2 regions of the Fulverythrobacter fulvus genome follow, and region 2 is predicted to be linked to the other one. Evidence: predicted binding sites of a transcription regulator. Region 2 holds the regulator's gene; the other holds the start of a gene.
The links. Region 2 encodes LexA, which represses DNA repair genes until DNA is damaged. Its sites were predicted from a motif close to GTTCCNCNCTTGTTCT; they were not measured.
Positions count from the first base shown of each region.

Region 1 (4,375 bases), 540 kb from region 2:
AATCGGTGTGGTCTACGACGCCTCGGCAAAACGCTACACGATCACTGGTGGGGGAAAGTCGCAATCCTTCGGCGCTTCTGATCGCGATGCGGCGCAAAGCAACGCCTTGATCGACGTATATGTCCGCAAGAGCGGAAATACGACGGATTCTCTGACCATGACGAGGCCCGGAACGAGCGGGCGCATGACCTATCGCTATGTCGGAGCAGGTTTCTGGCAGCGGACCGTTGAGAGTAACAGCGCAATTTCAGGCACGTTCGACGCATTCACTTACGGCGTGGAAACTCCCGATGCGAATATGCCGCATAGCGGCAAGGGCAATTTCACCACCGACATGCTCGGGGTGATTGCCTATTACGATAATCTTGTTTCCTTCAGCGGCGAAGGTGTGTTGGGGGTCGATTTCGGCACGGGCAAAATTCTGCTCTCAGGCGAATATACGACAATTGAACCCGGAACCGGCGTTCCTCATTCTCCGGTTGCCTATGATGGCGAAGCGACGCTTACGTCCAACACGAACGAATTTACCGGGCGGCTTTTCATCTTTCCCATGTACAATCAATTGAAAGGCCGTTTCTACGGTCCTGGCGCGGATGAGCTGGGCGCCGTCTTCGTCGGTTCGGACACCAATATCACAATCATGGGAACGCTCACCGGCCGCCGCGCCGAGGCAGGCGGGAATCCCGGGCTCGATAGCCTGACGGGGGAGCATGCCTTCACCGGAACCGTCGGCCCTAACCTCTATCCCCGGTTCTGGGCGAATGGGTGGACAGTCGAGCTTGATGCAAATGGCAGGCCGGTCGCCGTACCGGGCACCTATATCGGGGGTGAACCAGATGCGGTGACCGTGAATTTCACTTCCGGAAGCTATGCCTTCGCGAAGATGAACGAACCGCTGGTAACATTCACTTCAGCGGATCGCGTGGCAGGGCAAAGCAATGCGTCCTTCTCAGCCTATCGAAGATCTTCAGGCAGCATTGCCGACGAATTGCATGTCTCCAATCCGGGCGCGTCAAATCCCACGATTGCCCTTTCCTATCTGAGCTTCGGCAGCCTTACCCATTCCGGCCCCGCGTCGACTGCCGGTCATGTCGCCTCCAGCACAGCCTATTTCATCTATGGCATGCCGATATCGTCGACCATTTTCCCTACCACCGGATCGGCAAATTATCGGGGTATCCTCTATGGCAGCGGGGCCAGTTTTTCCGGCGGGAACAACAGTTACGCCGTCTCCGGCAATTTCAATCTCACGGCCAACTTCGCATCAATGTCGGTGACAGGCGACATCTCTCCCGTTCTGACCAACGATGCGTCCGGTCAGGTGCTGAGCCTCGCTTCATTCGGCTTGAACGGTTCGATAGATGCACGGGTGCCTCGACCCATTGCGGCAAGCTTCAGCGGAGCCGGCGTGAGTTCCTCGTATTTTCGGGGCAACTTTTTCGGCCCGGCCGCAAATGAGATCGGGGCGGATTTCGGCGGGCGTGTCACGAACCCGTTCGATGGCGCGGAGACGATTGCCATCATGGGAGTCGCGGTGGGCAAGCAATAGATCGTCTTCAACGAACCTGTTCTAAGCGGGGCTCTTGACGGGCGCGAACATTTGCGGAACAAAAGGGCGTCCGGCGGTCTGCCTTGAAGGTCACTGGACTCTTCGCCCTCCAGCCCCCAGATCGCGCTCATGTCACTCACCACCATTTCCGTACGCGGTGCCCGCGAGCATAATCTCAAGGGCGTGGATATCGACCTTCCGCGGGACAAGCTGATCGTCATCACCGGGCTTTCCGGCTCGGGTAAGTCCAGCCTGGCCTTCGATACGATCTATGCCGAGGGGCAGCGCCGCTATGTGGAGAGCCTCTCCGCCTATGCCCGCCAGTTCCTGGAGATGATGCAGAAGCCGGATGTCGAGCATATCGATGGCCTGAGCCCTGCTATCTCGATCGAGCAAAAGACTACCAGCCGCAACCCGCGCTCCACCGTGGCGACGGTTACCGAGATCTACGATTACATGCGCCTGCTCTGGGCGCGGGTGGGTGTGCCCTATAGCCCGGCCACCGGCCTGCCGATCAGCGCGCAGACCGTCAGCCAGATGGTGGATCGGGTGATGGCGCTGCCCGAAGGCACGCGGCTCTATCTGCTCGCCCCGGTGGTGCGCGGGCGCAAGGGCGAATATCGCAAGGAACTGGCCGAATGGCAGAAAGCCGGCTTCACCCGCGTGCGGATCGACGGCGAGATTTACGAGATCGCCGAGGCGCCCGCGCTCGACAAGAAGTACAAGCATGACATCGAAGTCGTGGTCGATCGCCTCGCCGTGCGCGAAGGGATCGAAACGCGCCTTGCCGACAGTTTCGAAACCGCGCTGAAACTTGCCGAGGGGTTGGCCTATGTCGATCTGGCCGATGGCGTAGTACCCGGCCGAGAGGCGGAGCAGGGCGGGCCGAATGTCACGGGCGGCCAGCTCAAGGGGGCGGGCCTGCCCGCCAACCGCATCGTGTTCAGCGAGAAATTCGCCTGCCCGGTCAGCGGCTTCACCATCGAGGAAATCGAGCCGCGCCTGTTCTCCTTCAACGCTCCGCAGGGTGCCTGTCCGGCCTGCGACGGGCTGGGCGAAAAGCTGCTGTTCGACCCGCAGCTGGTCGTGCCCAATGAGGAACTGAGCCTGAAGAAGGGCGCCGTGGTGCCCTGGGCCAAGAGCAATCCTCCGTCGCCCTATTACATGCAGGTGCTGGCTAGCCTGGCCAAGGCTTACGATTTCAGCCTGGAAACGCCGTGGAAAGACCTTGAGCCGGACCAGAAGCTGATCATCCTGCACGGCACGGGCGGCATGCCGGTGGAGCTGACCTTCAAGGATGGGCGCAAGGAATATACCGTGCGTAAGGCCTTTGAAGGCGTGATCGGCAATCTCAACCGCCGCATGGGCCAGACTGACAGCGCCTGGATGCGCGAGGAATTGTCCAAGTTCCAGACCGCGCAGCCCTGCGAGACCTGCGGCGGCAAGCGCCTCAATGAAAAGGCGCTGGCCGTGAAGGTCGCCGGCGCGGATATCGCCACGCCGGTGCGCCTGTCTGTCAGCGATGCGGTGGAATGGTTCGGCAATCTCCAGCACGAACTGACCGCGCAGCAGAACCAGATCGCCAAGGCCATCCTCAAGGAAATCAACGAGCGGCTGGGCTTCCTCAACAATGTCGGGCTGGATTATCTCAATCTCGACCGGACGAGCGGCACGCTGTCCGGCGGGGAAAGCCAGCGCATCCGCCTCGCCAGCCAGATCGGCAGCGGCCTTTCCGGCGTGCTTTACGTGCTGGACGAGCCCTCCATCGGCCTGCACCAGCGCGATAACGACATGCTGCTGGAAACGCTCAAGCGCCTGCGCGATCTGGGCAATACGGTGATCGTGGTGGAGCATGACGAGGATGCGATCCGCGCGGCGGACCATGTGGTCGATCTTGGCCCAGGCGCGGGCGTCCATGGCGGCGAAGTGGTGGCCGAAGGCACGCTGAAGGATATCCTCAAGAGCAAGAAGAGCCTCACTGCCGCCTATCTCAACGGCACCCGCCAGATCGAGGTGCCGAAACAGCGCCGCAAGGGCAACGGCCACAAGCTGACCGTCCATGGCGCGCGGGCGAACAATCTCAAGAATGTCAGCGCCAGCCTGCCGCTCGGCACTTTCACCTGCATCACCGGCGTATCGGGCAGCGGCAAGTCCAGCTTCACGATCGACACGCTCTATGCCGGGGCTGCCCGCACGCTCAACGGCGCGCGGGTGATCGCGGGCGCGCATGACAAGATCACCGGCTTCGAACATTGCGACAAGGTGATCGAGATCGACCAGTCGCCCATCGGCCGCACGCCGCGAAGCAACCCGGCCACCTATACCGGCGCCTTCACGCAGATCCGCGACTGGTTCGCCGGCCTGCCGGAAGCGCAGGCGCGCGGATACAAGGCCGGGCGCTTCAGCTTCAACGTCAAGGGCGGCCGCTGCGAGGCGTGCCAGGGCGACGGGCTGATCAAGATCGAGATGCACTTCCTGCCGGATGTCTACGTCACTTGCGAGGAATGCCACGGCAAGCGCTACAATCGCGAAACGCTGGAAGTGAAGTTCAAGGGCCACTCCATCGCCGATGTGCTCGACATGACGATCGAGGATGCGGAGGAGTTCTTCAAGGCCGTGCCGCCGATCCGCGACAAGATGCACATGCTCAACGAAGTGGGGCTGGGTTATGTGAAGGTCGGCCAGCAGGCCACCACGCTTTCGGGCGGGGAGGCGCAGCGGGTGAAGCTGGCCAAGGAACTCAGCCGCCGCTCCACCGGGCAGACGCTCTACATTCTGGACGAGCCGACCACCGGCCTCCATTTCGAGGATGTGCGCAAGCTGCTG
Region 1 is NZ_JBANRM010000001.1:760,836-765,210, reverse strand. Features, by position in the region: gene WFP36_RS03620 (transferrin-binding protein-like solute binding protein) at 1-1,549, shown strand, start outside; gene uvrA (excinuclease ABC subunit UvrA) at 1,679-4,375, shown strand, end outside.
Region 1: uvrA (excinuclease ABC subunit UvrA) is a predicted target of LexA. The motif match lies at 1,594-1,609, and genes of this name have one in related genera.

Region 2 (4,375 bases):
TCCAGCGCAGGAGACAGGATCGACGCATTTTTGGACGCATCCGGATTCGACCGTGGACCTTGGCTTGCAGTGGCATTTTCCGCGGGAATCGGGGCCTGGTTCGTGCTTGGCACCGCCGCGGAATGGCTATTTGCGATGCTGGCGGGGTTCATGGGCGGCATGGCGGCACTGGCCCTGTGGCGCACGGATGACCGGCGCGCCCATTTGCGGATGGCAATATTCGCCATGGGACTCGCATTCTCGCTCGGAGTCGCGGTCGTCTGGGCGAAGTCTTCATTGGTCGGGACGGAGCCGATTGCGCGGCCGGTTGCGGGAGAATTCGACGCCCGCGTGCTCGAACGGATCGAGCAGCCCGCCGAAGGCCGGGTGAGGCTGGTGCTCGCCACGCGCGAGCCGGGAACCGGGCGGGCAATCAAGGTGCGGGTCAATCTCCCGCTGGAAAAGGACGTTACCGGATTGGGGGAGGGCGCCCGGGTCAGGATCAGAGCCCGGCTCATGCCGCCCGCGCCGCCCCTACTGCCGGGCAGTTACGATTTCGCCCGCGCCGCCTGGTTTGACGGGCTGGCGGGGACAGGCAGTGCCCTGTCCTCGCCCGAACTGGTGGAGCCTGCCGCCCGGTCCGGCGGCCTTGGCGCCTTGCAGCGCAGTCTTGCGGATCATGTCCGTTCCCGGCTCGACGGTTCTCCCGGTACCATTGCCGCGGCGCTGGCGAGCGGCGACCGGGGTGCCATCGCGGTCGCGGACGAGGTGGCGATGCGCGATGCCGGGCTCTCCCACCTCCTATCGATCAGCGGGCTGCATGTCAGTGCGGTGATCGCGGCGGCCTATTTCATCGCAATCAGGCTGCTGGCTTTGTGGCCATGGCTGGCGCTGCGCGTACGCCTGCCCGTGGCAGCGGCGGCCATCGCGGCACTGGCGGGGATCGGCTACACCCTGCTGACCGGGGCCGAGGTTCCCACAGTGCGCAGTTGCGTCGGTACGGTGCTGGTATTGCTGGCGCTGGCCCTGGGGCGCGAGCCGCTCTCCTTGCGGCTCATCGCGGTGGCGGCCGCATTCGTGCTGCTGCTCTGGCCGGAAGCGCTGGTGGGGCCGAGCTTCCAGATGAGCTTTGCGGCAGTGATCGCGATCGTCGCGCTGCACGGTGCCGGTCCGGTGCGGGCCTTCCTCGCCCCGCGCGATGAAGGCTGGCCGGTGCTGGCGCTTCGCCGGGGGACGATGCTGCTGCTTACCGGGCTGGTGATCGAATTCGCCCTGATGCCGGTCGTGCTGTTCCATTTCCATCGCGCCGGGCTTTACGGGGCCTTTGCCAATGTCGTCGCGATCCCGCTGACGACTTTCGTTTCCATGCCGCTGATCGCGCTGGGGCTGGCGCTCGACACTGTCGGGCTGGGCGGCCCGGCATGGTGGCTGGCGGGTAAATCGCTCGAGCTTCTGCTGGCGCTGGCCCATTTCACCGCCGATCAGCCGGGCGCAGTGAAGTTGATGCCGCAAATGGGCAAGGGCGCCTTCGCCCTGTTTGTCACAGGCGGGCTCTGGCTCGGGTTGTGGCGCGGGCGAGTGCGGCTCTTTGCGGCAGTGCCGCTGGGACTTGCCTGTTTCCTGCTGGCGATCACGCCGGTGCCGGATGTCCTGATTTCGCGCGACGGGCGGGAAGTCGGCATTTCGGGTGAAGGCGAGCGGCTGCTGGTCCTGCGGGAATCGCGCAGCAGCTTTGCCCGCGAGACTCTTCAGGAAATGGCCGGGACCGAAGGCGAGGTCCAGATATTGACCCAGTGGCACGGAGCCCGCTGCAGCGCGGATTTCTGCGTTGCGACCCTAAACCGGGGTGGGCGCGAGTGGCACTTGCTGCTGGCGCTGAGCAAGGAGCGGATCGACGAGCGTCAACTTGCCGCGGCCTGCGATCTGGCCGACATCGTCGTGGCGGACCGCTATCTGCCGCGATCCTGCCATCCGCGTTGGATCAAGGCGGATCACCGCTCCCTCGACGAGACCGGTGGCCTCGCGATCTATCTCGGCAGGCATGAAGTGAAGACTGTGGCCGAGGGGCAAGGCAATCATGGCTGGTGGAGAAGCAGACAAGCGCGCCGCGACACAGGGCCGGGCGCGCTTGCCACATCGTCTCGATGAATTGCCTCAGTGATACTGGCGCAGCAGGCCCGCCAGCTTGCCCTGCACGATCACTTCATGCGGTTCGTAATATTGCGGATCGTAGGCGGCATTGGCCGGATCGAGGCGAATGCGGCCACCTTCGCGGCGCAGATATTTGAGCGTCGCTTCCTCGTTCCGCACCAGCGCCACCACGATTTCGCCATCGCGGGCATGGTCGGTACGCTTCACCAGCGCGAAGTCGCCATCGAGAATGCCGGCCTCGATCATCGAATCGCCGGACACTTCCAGCGCATAATGATCGCCCGCGCCGAGCAGTGCAGCGGGAACCGGCAATGTGCGGTCGCTTTCCAGCGCCTCGATCGGAACGCCTGCGGCGATCTTGCCGTGAAGCGGAATCTCGATCACGTCATTGGCGGCAAAGGCCGGAGCGCGCGGCGGCGTCGCGATGCGGCTCACCGCATCATTGGCCGGAGCGGCGGGCTTGCTGCCCTTGGCGTTCACATCTTCGGGGTTCTTGAGCACTTCCAGCGCGCGGGCCCGATTGGGCAGGCGGCGGATGAAGCCGCGTTCTTCCAGCGCGGAAATCAGGCGGTGCACTCCGGACTTGGACTTGAGGTCCAGCGCTTCCTTCATTTCCTCGAAACTCGGGGAAATGCCCGATTCTTCCAGACGGGTCTGGATGAACAACAGAAGCTCATGTTGCTTGGCGGTGAGCATCGAAGCGGCCTCCTCAAATGTTCCATTTAGGGAACGAATGCGGAACAACTAGGCAACTTCTTCCTACAAGTCAAGCAACCCCGCCATTTCCGATCCAATAGGCCGGAACAACGCTTCCCTGCGTGGCTGGAGGGGCATTGGCAGGCCGTTCCAGCAGCAATTCGGCAGTGGCCATCGCACGCAGGGCACTCGAGTCCTTTTCGCTGACCGGCACTGCCTCGCCATCCACCAGCAAGGCCCGCACGAATTCCAGCCTTGCCCCGCCTGCCGGCATTTCCCCCGCAAGCCGAAGCGGGATCGGGGCGGGCTGGGGGCGGCGATCCCCGGAAAGGGCTCGCAGCATGGGCAGCAGGAAGAAATAGGCGGTAACGAAGCTGGAAACGGGATTGCCCGGCAGGCCCAGCACGGTCGTGCTGCCCTTGCGGGCCACGAGCAGCGGCTTGCCGGGCTTCATCGCCACGCGCCAGAAGTCGATTTGCGCACCCCATGCTTCGAGCGCCGGGCGGATGAGATCGTGATCGCCGACCGAGGCGCCGCCACTGGTGACGATCAACTCGGCATCGCCTGCCCGATCGAACGCCGCCGCCAGCGCGCCGAGATCGTCGGCAACCGGGCCGATGCGGCGGATTTCGGCGGCGAGCCCCTGTGTCATTGCCGCCAGCATCGCGCCATTGCTGGCGGGTATCTGGTGCGGTGCGCACTTGGCGGGATCGGCGGCCAGTTCGTCGCCGCTGTCGATAATGGCAAGGCGCGGACGGCGGTGGACGCCGAGTGCGCCATTGCCGGAGGAAAGCGCGAGCGCGACCTGTGCCGGGCCGATCCGCGTTCCTGCGGGGAGCAGTTCGTCACCGCCGCGGAAGTCGAAGCCCGCACGGCGAATATGGCGCGCGCGCGGCTCACCCTCGCCATTGAGGCTAAGCCTGTCGCCATCGCGCGCGGCGTTTTCCTGCAGCAGTACGGCATCCGCGCCTGCGGGCATCAGGGCGCCTGTGGAAATGCGGATCGCTTCGCCGGGGGCAATTGTTCCGGGGAAGGGGTGCCCGGCCGCGCTTTCGCCCACCACGCGCCAGGGCCCGGCTTCACCTTCGCGCAGGGCATAGCCATCCATCGCGGAAAGATCGGCGGCAGGCTGGGTTCGCCGGGCAATGAGCGGTGCGGCAAGGCAGCGGCCGAGCGCGGCCTCCACCGGCACATCCTCGGCCGGCAATGCATGGACACTTTCCAGCAGCCGGGCCTGAGCCTCTTTCAGGGGAAGGGGCGGCTTCATCTGCCTAGGCTTCCGGTGCCCGCCATTCGCCCGATTTGCCGCCGCTCTTGGCGAGCAGGCGCACGCCTTCGATCACCATGCCTTTGTCGAACGCCTTGGCCATGTCGTACACGGTCAGCAACGCGATGGAGGTGGCAGTCATGGCTTCCATCTCGATCCCGGTCTTCCCGGTGAGGCTGGCCGTGGCGGTGGCGCGCACGCCATCGTCCTCGAAAGTGAAGTCGACAGTCACGGCATCGAGCGAAAGCGGGTGGCACAGCGGGATCAGTTCGCCCGTCTTCT
Region 2 is NZ_JBANRM010000001.1:219,593-223,967, forward strand. Features, by position in the region: gene WFP36_RS01035 (ComEC/Rec2 family competence protein) at 1-2,127, shown strand, start outside; gene lexA (transcriptional repressor LexA) at 2,134-2,826, opposite strand; gene WFP36_RS01045 (molybdopterin molybdotransferase MoeA) at 2,897-4,093, opposite strand; gene moaC (cyclic pyranopterin monophosphate synthase MoaC) at 4,098-4,375, opposite strand, start outside.